3 regions of the Holzapfeliella saturejae genome follow, and region 1 is predicted to be linked to each of the others. Evidence: riboswitches for the same ligand, from Rfam matches in the RefSeq annotation. Region 1 holds a riboswitch; each other region holds the start of a gene.
What was found. Region 1 has a riboswitch for lysine ahead of lysA (diaminopimelate decarboxylase). Riboswitches for the same ligand answer to the same signal wherever they lie in the genome.
Positions count from the first base shown of each region.

Region 2: linked by a shared signal. The riboswitch ahead of R4Y45_RS05085 (aminotransferase class I/II-fold pyridoxal phosphate-dependent enzyme) and the one ahead of lysA (diaminopimelate decarboxylase) in region 1 are both predicted to bind lysine.
Region 3: linked by a shared signal. The riboswitch ahead of R4Y45_RS01570 (ABC transporter permease subunit) and the one ahead of lysA (diaminopimelate decarboxylase) in region 1 are both predicted to bind lysine.

Region 1 covers NZ_JAWMWG010000001.1:694,855-699,038, forward strand. The annotation lists gene dapF (diaminopimelate epimerase) at 1-762, opposite strand, end outside; gene R4Y45_RS03400 (aspartate kinase) at 773-2,125, opposite strand; lysine riboswitch at 2,329-2,504, shown strand; gene lysA (diaminopimelate decarboxylase) at 2,603-3,907, shown strand; gene dapD (2,3,4,5-tetrahydropyridine-2,6-dicarboxylate N-acetyltransferase) at 3,932-4,184, shown strand, end outside.
Region 2 covers NZ_JAWMWG010000001.1:1,022,486-1,026,669, reverse strand. The annotation lists gene R4Y45_RS05095 (LysR family transcriptional regulator) at 1-178, opposite strand, end outside; gene R4Y45_RS05090 (YeiH family protein) at 299-1,300, shown strand; lysine riboswitch at 1,377-1,556, shown strand; gene R4Y45_RS05085 (aminotransferase class I/II-fold pyridoxal phosphate-dependent enzyme) at 1,671-2,858, shown strand; gene ppcA (phosphoenolpyruvate carboxylase) at 2,919-4,184, shown strand, end outside.
Region 3 covers NZ_JAWMWG010000001.1:333,712-337,895, reverse strand. The annotation lists gene R4Y45_RS01575 (NAD(P)H-dependent oxidoreductase) at 1-578, opposite strand, end outside; lysine riboswitch at 648-822, shown strand; gene R4Y45_RS01570 (ABC transporter permease subunit) at 919-2,517, shown strand; gene R4Y45_RS01565 (amino acid ABC transporter ATP-binding protein) at 2,517-3,263, shown strand; gene R4Y45_RS01560 (YfbR-like 5'-deoxynucleotidase) at 3,292-3,921, opposite strand; gene R4Y45_RS01555 (hypothetical protein) at 4,039-4,179, opposite strand.

The DNA.
Region 1 (4,184 bases):
AATTTCATCTGAAGGAAAAGTACCGCGATTTTGGTGTAGTGTATACGCTAAAGAAGTAGCTGACATACCAGTACCACAAGCATTAGTAAAACCAACACCACGTTCAAATGTTCGAACAAACAGTTCATTTTGTCCTAAAATTTTAGCAAAGTTAACATTAACACCATCTGGGAAGTAATCATTAGGTTGATTCAACTTAGTGCCTAATGTCTCCAATGTTTCATTAAGATCATCATCTTTTTCTACGAAGCTAATTAAATGGGGGTTGGGGACAGCAATAGCATAAAAATTGAGGTGGTCGCTAAATGCTTCGATGGGTGAGTTAATGAGTTTTTTTGTATTTAAATTGTTGAAAGGAAAATACTCATTGTCAAAATGTATCGGTGAAATTTCAACACCAAAAGCAGGAACGTTTTGAGCTAAATCAGCTTGTTTTTTAACAGTCAAATGAGCATTGAGTGTTTCGACTTTAAACTCTGACTGTTGATGTTTTTCAGATAAGTAACGGGCAACTGTTCGTAGACCATTACCACACATTGAGGCTTCACTACCATCAGCATTGATAACACGCATTTTGCCTAAGCAGTCTGTAGCATCGGATTTTGAAACCACAAGTAAGCCATCAGCACCTGCTAAAAAGGACGCTGTCAGTTGTTGTGTTAGAGCAACAATTTGCTCATCTGAAGGTGTAAAAGAAAGTTGGTCTAAGTCCAAGATAAAAAATTGGTTTGAAGAACCGTGGACTTTTTGTAATGTAATCATTATTAAACTCCTAACTAAAAAAATTATGATAAATATGTTCAATAGCTAAATCAGCATCAGCCTGTCGAGTTCCGAGCATAACAGAAATTCGAGAAGCACCTTGGTTGATCATGTGAATGCCAATATTGTTTTGGGCAAGAGGTGAAATGACACGGTCTAAAACGCCGATATTATCACGCATGCCCTCACCAACAACCATAATAATGGCATAATCATTAATCCATTGCATTTCATCAGGTTGCAGTGTAGCTTTAATATCTTGGCAGAGCTGTTTAATTTTTAGGTCGGTCAGTTGGCTTTTATCAAAAATAATAGTCAAATCATCAATACCTGATGGCATATGTTCATAGGAGACATTGTAGCGATAAAGAATTTCGAGTAGCTTTAATGTGAAGCCAACTTCTTTGTTTAAAAGATAGCGGTGCAAGTAAAGTGCAGCGAATCGGTCTGAACTCGCAACACCAGTAACTAAGTTCTCAGGTTCAAAATTGGTTTCAGGAACGATTAAAGTTCCGGGTAGTTCAGGATGGTTAGTGTTTTTGACATTGATTGTGATATTGGCTTCAATAGCTGGGATAATCGCTTCATCATGAAAAACCGAAAAACCAGCGTATGATAATTCTCGTAATTCACGATAGGTCATTTTAGTAATAGCATAAGGATTTTTGACCGTGTTAGGATTAGCTGCATAAATTGCATCAACATCAGTGAAGTTTTCGTAGCAACTAGCATGAAATCCCTTTGATAAAATGGCACCTGTGATGTCAGATCCACCACGTGAAAAAGTAGTAATTTTATGGTCTTTAGTAATCCCGAAAAATCCAGGAACGATTAGTAATTCATTTGTGAGCTTGAGAGCTTCAATATTTGCATAAGTTTCATCTAAAACTTGAGCATTATTGGCCGAATCACTTACATAAAATCCAAATTTTTCTGGATCCAAAAATCTGGCACTAATCCCTAAATGATTTAAAATAAGCGTCATTAATTTAGCGTTTAGTCTTTCACCATGAGCTTTAAAACAAGCCATTAGATAGTCATTGTTTTTGAATTTTTCATGTTGAAGGTTTTCGATTTTTTCTTTAATGGTTTGCAATTTACCTTCTTCTAAACCAAAATGGTTTGCGATTTCAAGATAACGGTTAAATAGTTGCTCTGTCACTGGTTTTGTCGGCTTGTTTTCAATTGTTAGAGTCGCATAGTTGATGAGTAAATCAGTTACTTTGGTATCGTTTTTATCTCTTTTTCCCGGAGCTGAAGTAACAACAACTTTTCGATTTGGATCTTGTCTTAAAATGTTAATTACTTTTTCAAATTGTTGGCCTGAAGCAAGTGAACTTCCACCAAATTTAACAACTTTCATAAAATTCATTCCCCTTTAAATTTGTTTTCAAATGATAAGTAAATTAAATTTAACATGCTTATTTTAAAATTCAATACCCAAAACCGATTGATAAGTGTCGTTTTAGTGGTCAATATATGGAAATAAATAAAAATAAAAAACTTTTGAAAAAATAATTAGACTAAGGGTTTGACTTTTGTCAGACTTTATTATAATATTTTAATCACATCGAAGAGGTCGCAACTGACATCAATAAAAATAACTAGTCTGCTGTTAAGACCATGACGTTATTTTGAAAGGGGAAGTTGCCGAAGTTGGCACTTAAACAGCTAAGTGTTGGCTGGGACATGATTGAATAAGTCATGGACTGTCGCAGTAATTGCGGAGAGCTATCGACAAACGAACAATCATGATGAATGTGAAACTTTCAAAGGGTTCTTTTGTTACTTAGATAGCAAAAAAACCCTTTTTTATATAGTCTTTGGAGGAATTTTCGTTATGGAACATAATTTTAATTTAGTGACTAATGATCGATATCATTTAGAAATTGGCGGATTAGATACTGTTGAATTAGTGCAGAAATATCAAACACCCTTAGTTGTTTACGATGTTTCTAAAATTAAACAGCAGATTTCCGGATTCAAAACCGTTTTTGAACAAAATGATGTTGATTATGAAATCAGTTATGCTAGTAAAGCTTTTTCTTGTTTAGGGTTATATCAGTTAATGCAAAAAGAGAATTTGCATCTTGATGTAGTCTCAGGTGGCGAACTCTTTACAGCACAACAAGCGGGATTTGATTTATCAAAAGTGAGTTTTCATGGTAATAATAAATCTTTAGCTGAAATTGAAATGGCTGTTGAAGCTGGTGTTGGTGTTATTGTTTTAGATAATTTTGATGAAATTGATTTACTAGCAAATTATCTAGCTGATACACATCAACAAGTTAATGTGATGATGAGAATTACACCTGGAATATCAGCACATACGCATGATTACATTCAAACAGGTCAAGAAGATAGTAAATTTGGATTTGATTTAAATTCTGGTCAAGCAGAAAAAGCATTAAAAATTGTTTTAGCTAATCCAAATTTAATAATGAAAGGCTTCCATTCACATATTGGATCACAAATATTTGAAGTTAACGGGTTTGAAATGGCTGCTGAAAAATTGGTTGATTTAGCTCATGATTGGCACCAAAAATATGACTATCAACCCGAAGTTATCAATGTTGGTGGTGGATTTGGAATTGCTTACACCAATGAAGATAAACCACTGGCTCCCGAAGTTTTTGTGGATGCTATTATTAAAAAAATAAAAGAAAAGACTACCGAATATGGATTGCAGATGCCTGCTATTTGGATTGAACCTGGTCGTTCAATTGTCGGACCTGCGGGATACAACCTCTATACAGTCGGTTCAAGAAAAGAAGTACCAGGAAAAAATGCCTATGTCAGTGTTGACGGCGGGATGGGAGATAATATTAGACCTGCTCTTTATCAAGCAGAATATGAAGCGGTTGTTGCTAACAAAATGAATCAAGAACCCGTTGAAACAGTTCGTATCGCTGGTAAATACTGCGAGTCAGGTGATATTTTGATTCAACAAGCAGCTCTCCCTAAAACACAATCTGGCGATATTATAGCGATGCTTAATACCGGAGCTTATGGTTATTCAATGGCATCAAATTATAATCGTAATTTAAAACCAGCTGTTGTTTTTGTTGAAAATGGACAAGATAAACTGGCTATCAAAAGACAAACTTATCAAGATTTAATCGAATTAGAAAGTCAATTATATTAAAAGTGTAAAAAAGGAGACTATATAATGGAAAGAAAAAGTGCACAAGAAATCATTAATTTTATTGGAAACGCTGAAAAACAAACCCCAGTGAAGGTTTATATCAAAGGTCAACTTGATCAAATTGAGTTCCCAGAAACGATTAAAGCGTTCGTAGAAACAAAAACAGGGACATTATTTGGTAACTGGGCAGATATTGAACCAGTGTTAACTGATAATCAAGATGTTATTACAGAATATGAGTTAGAAAACCACATGAGAAATTCAGCGGTTCCGCTAC
Region 2 (4,184 bases), 330 kb from region 1:
TTGGTGTTGGTTCTAATTTAGCCTTACCATTTCTGATAAATAGCTGTGTGTTTAAATGTTCTTCTAGCTGTTTGATGTGTAAAGAAAGACTGGGTTGAGATGAAAAAAGCTGACTAGCAGCTTGTGAAAATGACAGTGTTTCATAGACAGCAACAAAGGTACGTAATAATTTAAACATAAAATTCCTTTCTGAATTATTATTAAGTTTATTAATAGTATATATAGTTATTATTTATTAAACAAATATTAATATGAGGAATATGGTATAGTTATGCCTGTATTGAAGGAGAGGAAAAATATGAAAATAAAAAAAGCGTTCTTACCCGGAATAGCTGTAACACTAGTAGTTTCTATTGTTGCTAAATACTTGGCAGTGTATTTGCCTTTTATCGGAGCAGAGTCTTTAGCAATGCTACTGGGGATTTTACTAGGTAATACGGTTTTGACACAGCCTCAACTTAATTCGGGTATTAAATGGTCAGAAAAATATCCAATTGAAATAGGAATTGCGTTGTTAGGGCTGACCGTAACACTCAAAACAATAGAGTCTTTAGGGATTAATGGAATTTTATTTATTGTATTGCAGATGATGTTAACCGTTATTGTTGCTATTTTACTAGGAAAGCGAGTGTTTAAAGTCTCTCAAAAATCATCATTATTAATGGCTGCAGGTAACGCTGTATGTGGGTCAAGTGCAATAGCAGCTGTGTCGCCAGAGATTAAAGCCAATGATGACGAAAGACGAACTGCTGTAGCAATGGTTAGTTTAGTAGGGATTGTTTTATTAATTGTTTTGCCAATTATTGGGCCTGTTGTACTGGGTAAACAAGATTTACTTTTAGGTGCATTGATTGGTGGAACTGTCCAATCAGTTGGTCAAGTTGTTGGGACTGCTTCTTTAATTAATCAAGATGTGACAACATATGCGACGTTATTCAAAATGTTGCGAGTAATCTTATTATCAGTAGTCGTTATTAGTTTTGCAAAGATGGCTCAGGGAAAGAGCCAAAAAGTTTCGCAAACTAAAAAGTCAATTAAACACTATATCAAAGTACCTTGGTTTATTTTGGTTTTTATCATCTTTATTCTAATGAATAGTTATGTTAATTTACCTACTCAATTGACGCATGTTGCAAAAGAATTAACTAGCTTTTTTGGTATCATTAACCTTGCAGGGATTGGCTTAAACTTAAAATTGAAAACAATTAAGGATTCTGGTAGTCGATTCCTAGGTTATGGTTTATTAATTAGTTTAGTGCAAGTTTTCGGTGCGGTTGTTTTAATCAAACTATTGTTTTAGTTACTTATCATTAGTAAACGATTAGACAAAAATGAAATGTAAGGTTGAATTACACGAAAAAATAACTTATAGTTAATTTAGTAGAAGAGGTCGCAATTGACAATAGCTCGTTAACTCGCTATCACAATAGTATTAGTTAATTGAGTGAGGGGATATTGCCGAAACATCAAAGAATTGTGATGATTTGATGTTGGGGTATGGTTGAATAAATCATAAACTGTCATAAGATTAAAACTTATGGAGTGCTATCGACAAATTGACATCTAAAGTATTTAGATTCTTTTGTCTGCCCAGACAAAAGAATCTTTTTTTGTCTAATATTTTAATAGCTACTCTTCTGAATAATAATTTAGGGAAATAGGAGACTGTCATGCCAGATTTATCATCAAAATTAAGTACAACGTACAATGAAAAACTAGACTTAGTTAATCCGTCAGGAATTAGAAGTTTTGATCAAAAAATTTCAGCTATCGAAGATATTGTGAAATTAACAATTGGAGAACCTGATTTAGATACACCTGAACACATCAAAAATGCTGCAGTACAAAGTATTCAAAATAATGATTCTCATTACTCAGCTCAAACAGGTAAATTGGAGCTAAGAAAAGCAGTTTCTGATTATTTAAAACGTCAACAAGATTTAAATTATAATCCAGAAGATGAAATTATTGTCACAATTGGGGCAACAGAAGCTATTTATGCTACTTTTGAAACGATGCTAAATCCAGGTGATAAAGTCATCGTGCCAACGCCAACATTTGCACTTTATTTTCCAATTATTGAACTACTAGGGGCACATCCTATTATGGTTGATACCTCACAAACAGGCTTTCAACTAACTCCAGAAAAACTAGAAGAAGTCATTAAAGAAGAAGGATCAGCGGTTAAAGCAGTTTTACTTAACTATCCAAGCAATCCAACAGGGGTTGAATGCGATAAAAAAACTGTTAAAGCTTTAGCTGATGTTATTGAGCAACATGATATTTTCGTTGTAACAGATGAAATATATTGTGAATTAACTTATGGTGTCGAACATTTTTCAATCGCTAAGTTATTGCCTGAACAATCAATTTATATTAATGGTCTGTCTAAATCTCATGCTATGACAGGATATCGCATTGGTTACGTTTGTGGGCCAAAAGAATTCATGTCAAAAGTTACTAAGGTGCATGCTTTTATGGTAACTTCACCTTCTAATCCTGCACAAGTTGCCGCAACAGAAGCCTTGAATAATGGGGATGCCGATGCTCTTGCTATGCGTGATATTTATAAAAAACGTCGTGATCTCATTGTTGATGAACTAACAGATATGAACTTTGAAATGGCTAAGCCTCATGGTGCATTTTATTTATTTGCTAAAATTCCAGAATACTGCACACAAGATTCTTATGAATTTGCACTAGCCTTAGCTGAAAAAGCCAAAGTTGGTGTTATTCCAGGAAGTGCTTTTGGAAAAGGTGGACAAGGTTATATTCGTTTTTCATACGCAGCTTCTGAAGCAGATATTCAACTAGCCATGGACCGTATTCGTGATTATTTACAAACTATTCATAACTAATTAACTAGCTATTAAATACAGGAGGACAATTAATTGACAGACAGAATGATACCTAACGTAATGGGGACACAACATCCAGATAACGCTAACATTCCGTTTTTTAAAAAACATCACAGCCCATTTGTTTCAGCTTTTGAAGAAATTGATGAAGCTTATGCTAACTTTTCAACATTAGATGCTGATGAATATATGTGGGATTGGGAAGGAAAACATGCTGATTCTTCTGTAATCAGTCGTTTGTACACCAAACAATATGAGTATTTCAAACAACATGAACTAGGTGATGACAAGTTCTTAACCTTTAGATTGCCTAACATTTGGGAAGAAAAAGGTTATAGCTTAATGCAAGCTATGACCACTATGATGTTGGCTGAAGATTTTGCCGATGATTTAAAATTCAAAAAACGCCCACTATTTGAAGCGGTATTGCCGATGACAAAAAGTGCAGATCAGTTAATCGCAATGGAAGATAAGTTTGCTTCACTTGCTCAATTTAAAAATAAAGAATTTGAAAATACACATCCAAATAGTGAACAACTTCAAATGATTCCGTTATTTGAAAGTTTTGAGTCTCAATTAGGTGCACCTGAAATTTTGAAGCAATATATGGCAATGTATGAAAAACACTTTGGTCGTCCAATTGAATATCTGCGTGTATTTTTGGCTGGTTCAGATTCAGCTCTTTCAAATGGCTTTTTAAATAGTATTATTGGAAATAAATTGGCCTTATCAAGATTAGGTGCGTTCTCAAAAGAAAGTGGCGTGCCAGTTTATCCAATTGCTGGGGTAGGAAGTACAATCTTTAGAGGGGGTCTTTCACCAAAATCTGTTGATCGTTATCTAGAAGAATTCCCAGGACTTAAAACAGCAACGGTACAATCAGCTTTCCGTTATGACTATCCAATTGAAGAAGTTAAAACAGCAATTGATAAGTTGCGTAATGGATTACGTCAAAGTGAATTTAATATTGTTGATGAAGCTGATGAAAAAGTCCTACTTGAAATTGCAGCTAAAACAGCACATGAATATCACAACACACTAGACCCATTAATTAATGATTTGCAATCCGTTTTTGATGCCTTTCCAAAACGTCGTGACCGTCACCAACACGTTGGAATGATTGGTTATTCTCGTGATGTTGATGGCTACAAAATGCCACGTGCCATTACTTTTACTGGATCACTATATTCAGTAGGAATTCCGCCAGAAATTATTGGTGCAGGACAGGCTTTGAGCAAATTAACAGCAGATGAATGGTCAATTCTACAACGCTATTATCCAAATATGAAACGTGATTTTGAACACGTGTTAGGATTTTACAGTCCT
Region 3 (4,184 bases), 360 kb from region 1:
TGTTTGACTTTATTTAACAAATACTGACCTTTATCAACAAAACTTGGATTAATTAATTCTACGTGAATCAAATAATCAACCAATAAATGGTATTGCTCTTGCTCATTTAAATAAGCAAATTGATACACAATAAACGGTGTTAAGTAATCAAATCCTAATTCATTTGCGAAAACCTGATAAGGTCTTAAAATTTCATTTAAACTAAATTGTGATTTTTTTCCGGGCTGAAAATCCTTTTGAGGTTGTCCTGTATTAATCACTAGAGATAAGCTTTTTGATTTCAATCGATTGACTTTTTTCAGCTCATTGATAAATCGATTAGTGAAAACATCATCTTGCCACTTTTTAAGTGAGTAAGGTGACAAATACCAATATAATGGAAATTGCAAAATGACATGATCAGCAGCTAAAATTTTTTCTTGGTGGTCAGCAACATTAAATTGCTGACTTGAATGAAGTTCTTCATCGAGAACCGTTATCTCAACATCTGCCTCTGCTAAAGCGAGTGTTGATTTGAAAAACTGTTGTGTCACAGAATTATTAACATCGGGGTGTGAAACAAAAATTTGGACTTTCATGGTGTTCCTCCTGGTTTTCGTTGACAATAATCTATTCTAAGGGTATCATATATAAGTAAATCTAATAAGAAATGCAATAGAGGTTGCGGTAATCACTAAATAATTGCGAGTGGGTAGCTCACATTGACCAATTGTAGCAGGATTTTCGCCGAAGAACATTAGCAGACTACACTGCTAGTCTTCTGGGCCTAGTCGACAGACGGCTAGGACTGTCTCAGTTTATCTGAGGAGTGCTATTATGTTATTTAATCACCAATAATTTATTTCATAATGCCTCAAAGCCTTTATTATTTAAAGGTTTTTTTTATTGTGTAAATTCAAAAAATGAAGGAGTAATTTTATGAAAAATCTGAAAGCTAACCCGCTGTTAACTTTCTTTTCCGCTATTATCATGCTTCTTGGACTAGCCGGTTTTTCCAGCAACCAAGTGCACGCTGAAGAAAGTGATACCTTACGTGTCGGAATGGAGGCTAACTACCCTCCTTACAACTGGACACAACAAGATGATTCTAATGGGGCTGTCAAAATTGACGGAGAATCACTTTATGCAAATGGATATGACGTTCAAATGGCTAAAAAAATTGCCGCTGGACTTGGCAAAAAAAATGTTGTAGTTGCTAAAACCCAATGGGATGGGCTACTTCCTTCTCTAACTTCTGGCAAAATAGATATGATTATTGCGGGTATGTCACCAACACCTGAACGTCGCCAAGCTATCGACTTTACAAATGCTTACTATACTTCAAATATTATAATGGTCGTCAATAGCAAGGGAAAATATGCTAATGCAACTAGTTTAGCTGACTTCAATGGTGCTAAAATAACAGGACAATTAGGTACTTTTCATTATGATGCGATTAACCAAATTCAAGGTGCGATTAAAGAGCCAGCTATGAAAGACTTCTCAGCAATGCGTGTATCACTTGAATCAAAAACTATCGACGGCTATGTTTCTGAGAAGCCTGAAGGTATTAGCGTTTCAGGTGCTAACCCTAACCTTAAAATGATTGAGTTTAAAAATGGACAAGGATTTCATTTAGACACCTCAGAAACACAAAGTGCTATTGGATTACGCAAAGGTGATCCAAATCTTGAAAAAGTTAACGAAATTCTAGCAACAGTTCCTGAAAACGAACGTGATCAAATGATGACAGATGCCGTTCATAATCAACCAAAACCTGCAACTGAAGGTAACTGGTTTATCAATATTTGGCAACAATATGGTTCAATGTTACTTCGCGGAACCGGTATGACTGTTTTTATTTCACTAATTGGGACTATTGTTGGATTCTTTATCGGTCTTTTAGTGGGAATTGTTAGAACAATTCCACTTGCTAAAACACGTGGTAAACGCTGGTTAACTCGTGTTGCCAACTTCTTAGCTTCAGTTTATATTGAGGTCTTCCGTGGAACTCCGATGATTGTACAAGCAGCGGTATTCTACTATGGTGCTGCCCAAATGTTTGGACTTAATTTAGATCGTACAGTTGCCGCTTTAGTTGTTGTTTCAATCAACACAGGGGCTTACCTTTCTGAAATTATCCGTAGTGGGATTATTTCAACTGATGAAGGGCAATTTGAAGCTGCGAGTGCTTTAGGAATGAACCACTTCCAACGTATGAGAAAAATCATTCTTCCTCAAGCTGTTCGTAACAGTTTACCTTCTGTAGCTAACGAATTTATCGTTAACATTAAAGATACCTCAGTATTGAGTATTATCTCAGTTTCTGAATTATTCTTCACAGGTTCAACAATTGCTGGTCAAAACTTCCAGTTCTTCCACACTTACCTAACGATTACATTTATTTACTTAGTGCTAACCTTTACTATTACACGTATCTTCAGATTTATCGAAAAGAAATTAAATGGTCCTAAAGATTACAATTTAATGGCTAATCAAGAACAAGTGACTTCTAATTCAAGAGAGGTGAAAAACTAATGGCTAACCAAGAATCAATTATTAGTGTTCGTAACTTAGAGAAAAAATTTGGAAATCATCTCGTTTTAAAAGATATTTCCCTAGATGTTACACCAGGTGAAGTGGTAACCATTATCGGTTCTTCTGGTTCTGGTAAATCAACGTTATTAAGATGTTTAAACTTACTCGAAGATCCAACCAGTGGTGAAATTAACTTTAAAGGTGAAAATATTTTAGGTAATGGTTTTGAAATTACAAAATACCGTTCTAAAGTAGGGATGGTTTTTCAATCCTTCAACTTATTCAACAACCTGGACGTGCTTGAAAACTGTATCGTTGGTCAAACAACCGTGCTTGGTCGGTCTCGTGAAGAAGCTGAAAAAATGGCTATGGAACAGCTTAAAAAAGTCGGCATGGATCCTTACATCAAAGCAAAACCTGCCCAACTTTCAGGGGGACAAAAACAACGTGTGGCGATTGCTCGTGCTGTTTCAATGTCACCAGATGTTTTACTATTTGATGAGCCCACCAGTGCACTTGATCCTGAAATGGTTGAAGATGTGCTAGCTTCTATGAAAGCTTTAGCACACACTGGATTAACCATGATTTTGGTTACTCACGAAATGGCTTTTGCCCGTGACGTTTCTGATCACGTTGTTTTCATGGATAAAGGTGTTGTGGCTGAAGAAGGTACGCCACAAGAAATCTTTAACAATCCAAAAGAAGCTCGTACAAAAGAGTTCTTAAAACGTTATTTAAACCAATAAAAAACACCGCTTAAAGCGGTGTTTTTTTTTATTCTAAAATCAAGTTTGTGACTTCATTTACACGTGTTCTAAATGGAAAGTCTTCTGCTAACATTTCAGGTAAAATATTTTCAAAGAAATACTGCACACTGTATAAGTGATTAAATTGCTTGATACTTTGTAAACTTTCACGATAAATTTCCATAAAAACTTCTTGTGGATTTCCTTTTTGAATTTCACCAAATGCTTCGTATAATAAATCCATTTTATCTGAAATTGATAAAATTTGACCTTCTAACGTCTCATCTTTCCCCTCGGATAATCGTCTACGGTAACGTTCTTGTAATTCTTGTGGAATTTCACTTTGAATAAAACTTTCTGTCATTGAGTCCTCGACATTTGCGATTAATTCACGCAATTCTGATGTTGCATATTTGACCGGTGTTTTAATATCGCCAATGAAACGTTCGGTATAATCATGATTTAACGCTTTTTCATATAGCACACGCCAGTTAATGATATGTCCTGAAATTTCTTCTAAATCACCTAGCATTTGGGCCATTTGTGTCACTCTAAATGAGTGAGTTGAAACAGAATGTTGTTGATATTGAAAGTACCCCGGTGCTCGATTCAATGTCTCTAAGTTATTTAGTCCTTGTAAGTAAGCATGCATTCCCATAAAAATATCCTCCTAATTTTTGACAAATTTTTTCTATATTATCAAATTAAATTCACAAAAACAACTTTGGGCCGAAAAAAAAGCGGTGATATTTAAAATATCATCGCTTGTTTTTTATTAGTCGTTATTTTTTCTTGATTTCAAAAAGTTAATAACATCTAAGTTATCTTGTAAACGTTTCTTCAAGTTTGTACTATTTACTGGACGACGGTCATTACCGACACCAACGTGCACGTTTGTTCTTTTGTTGTGTCCCATAATAT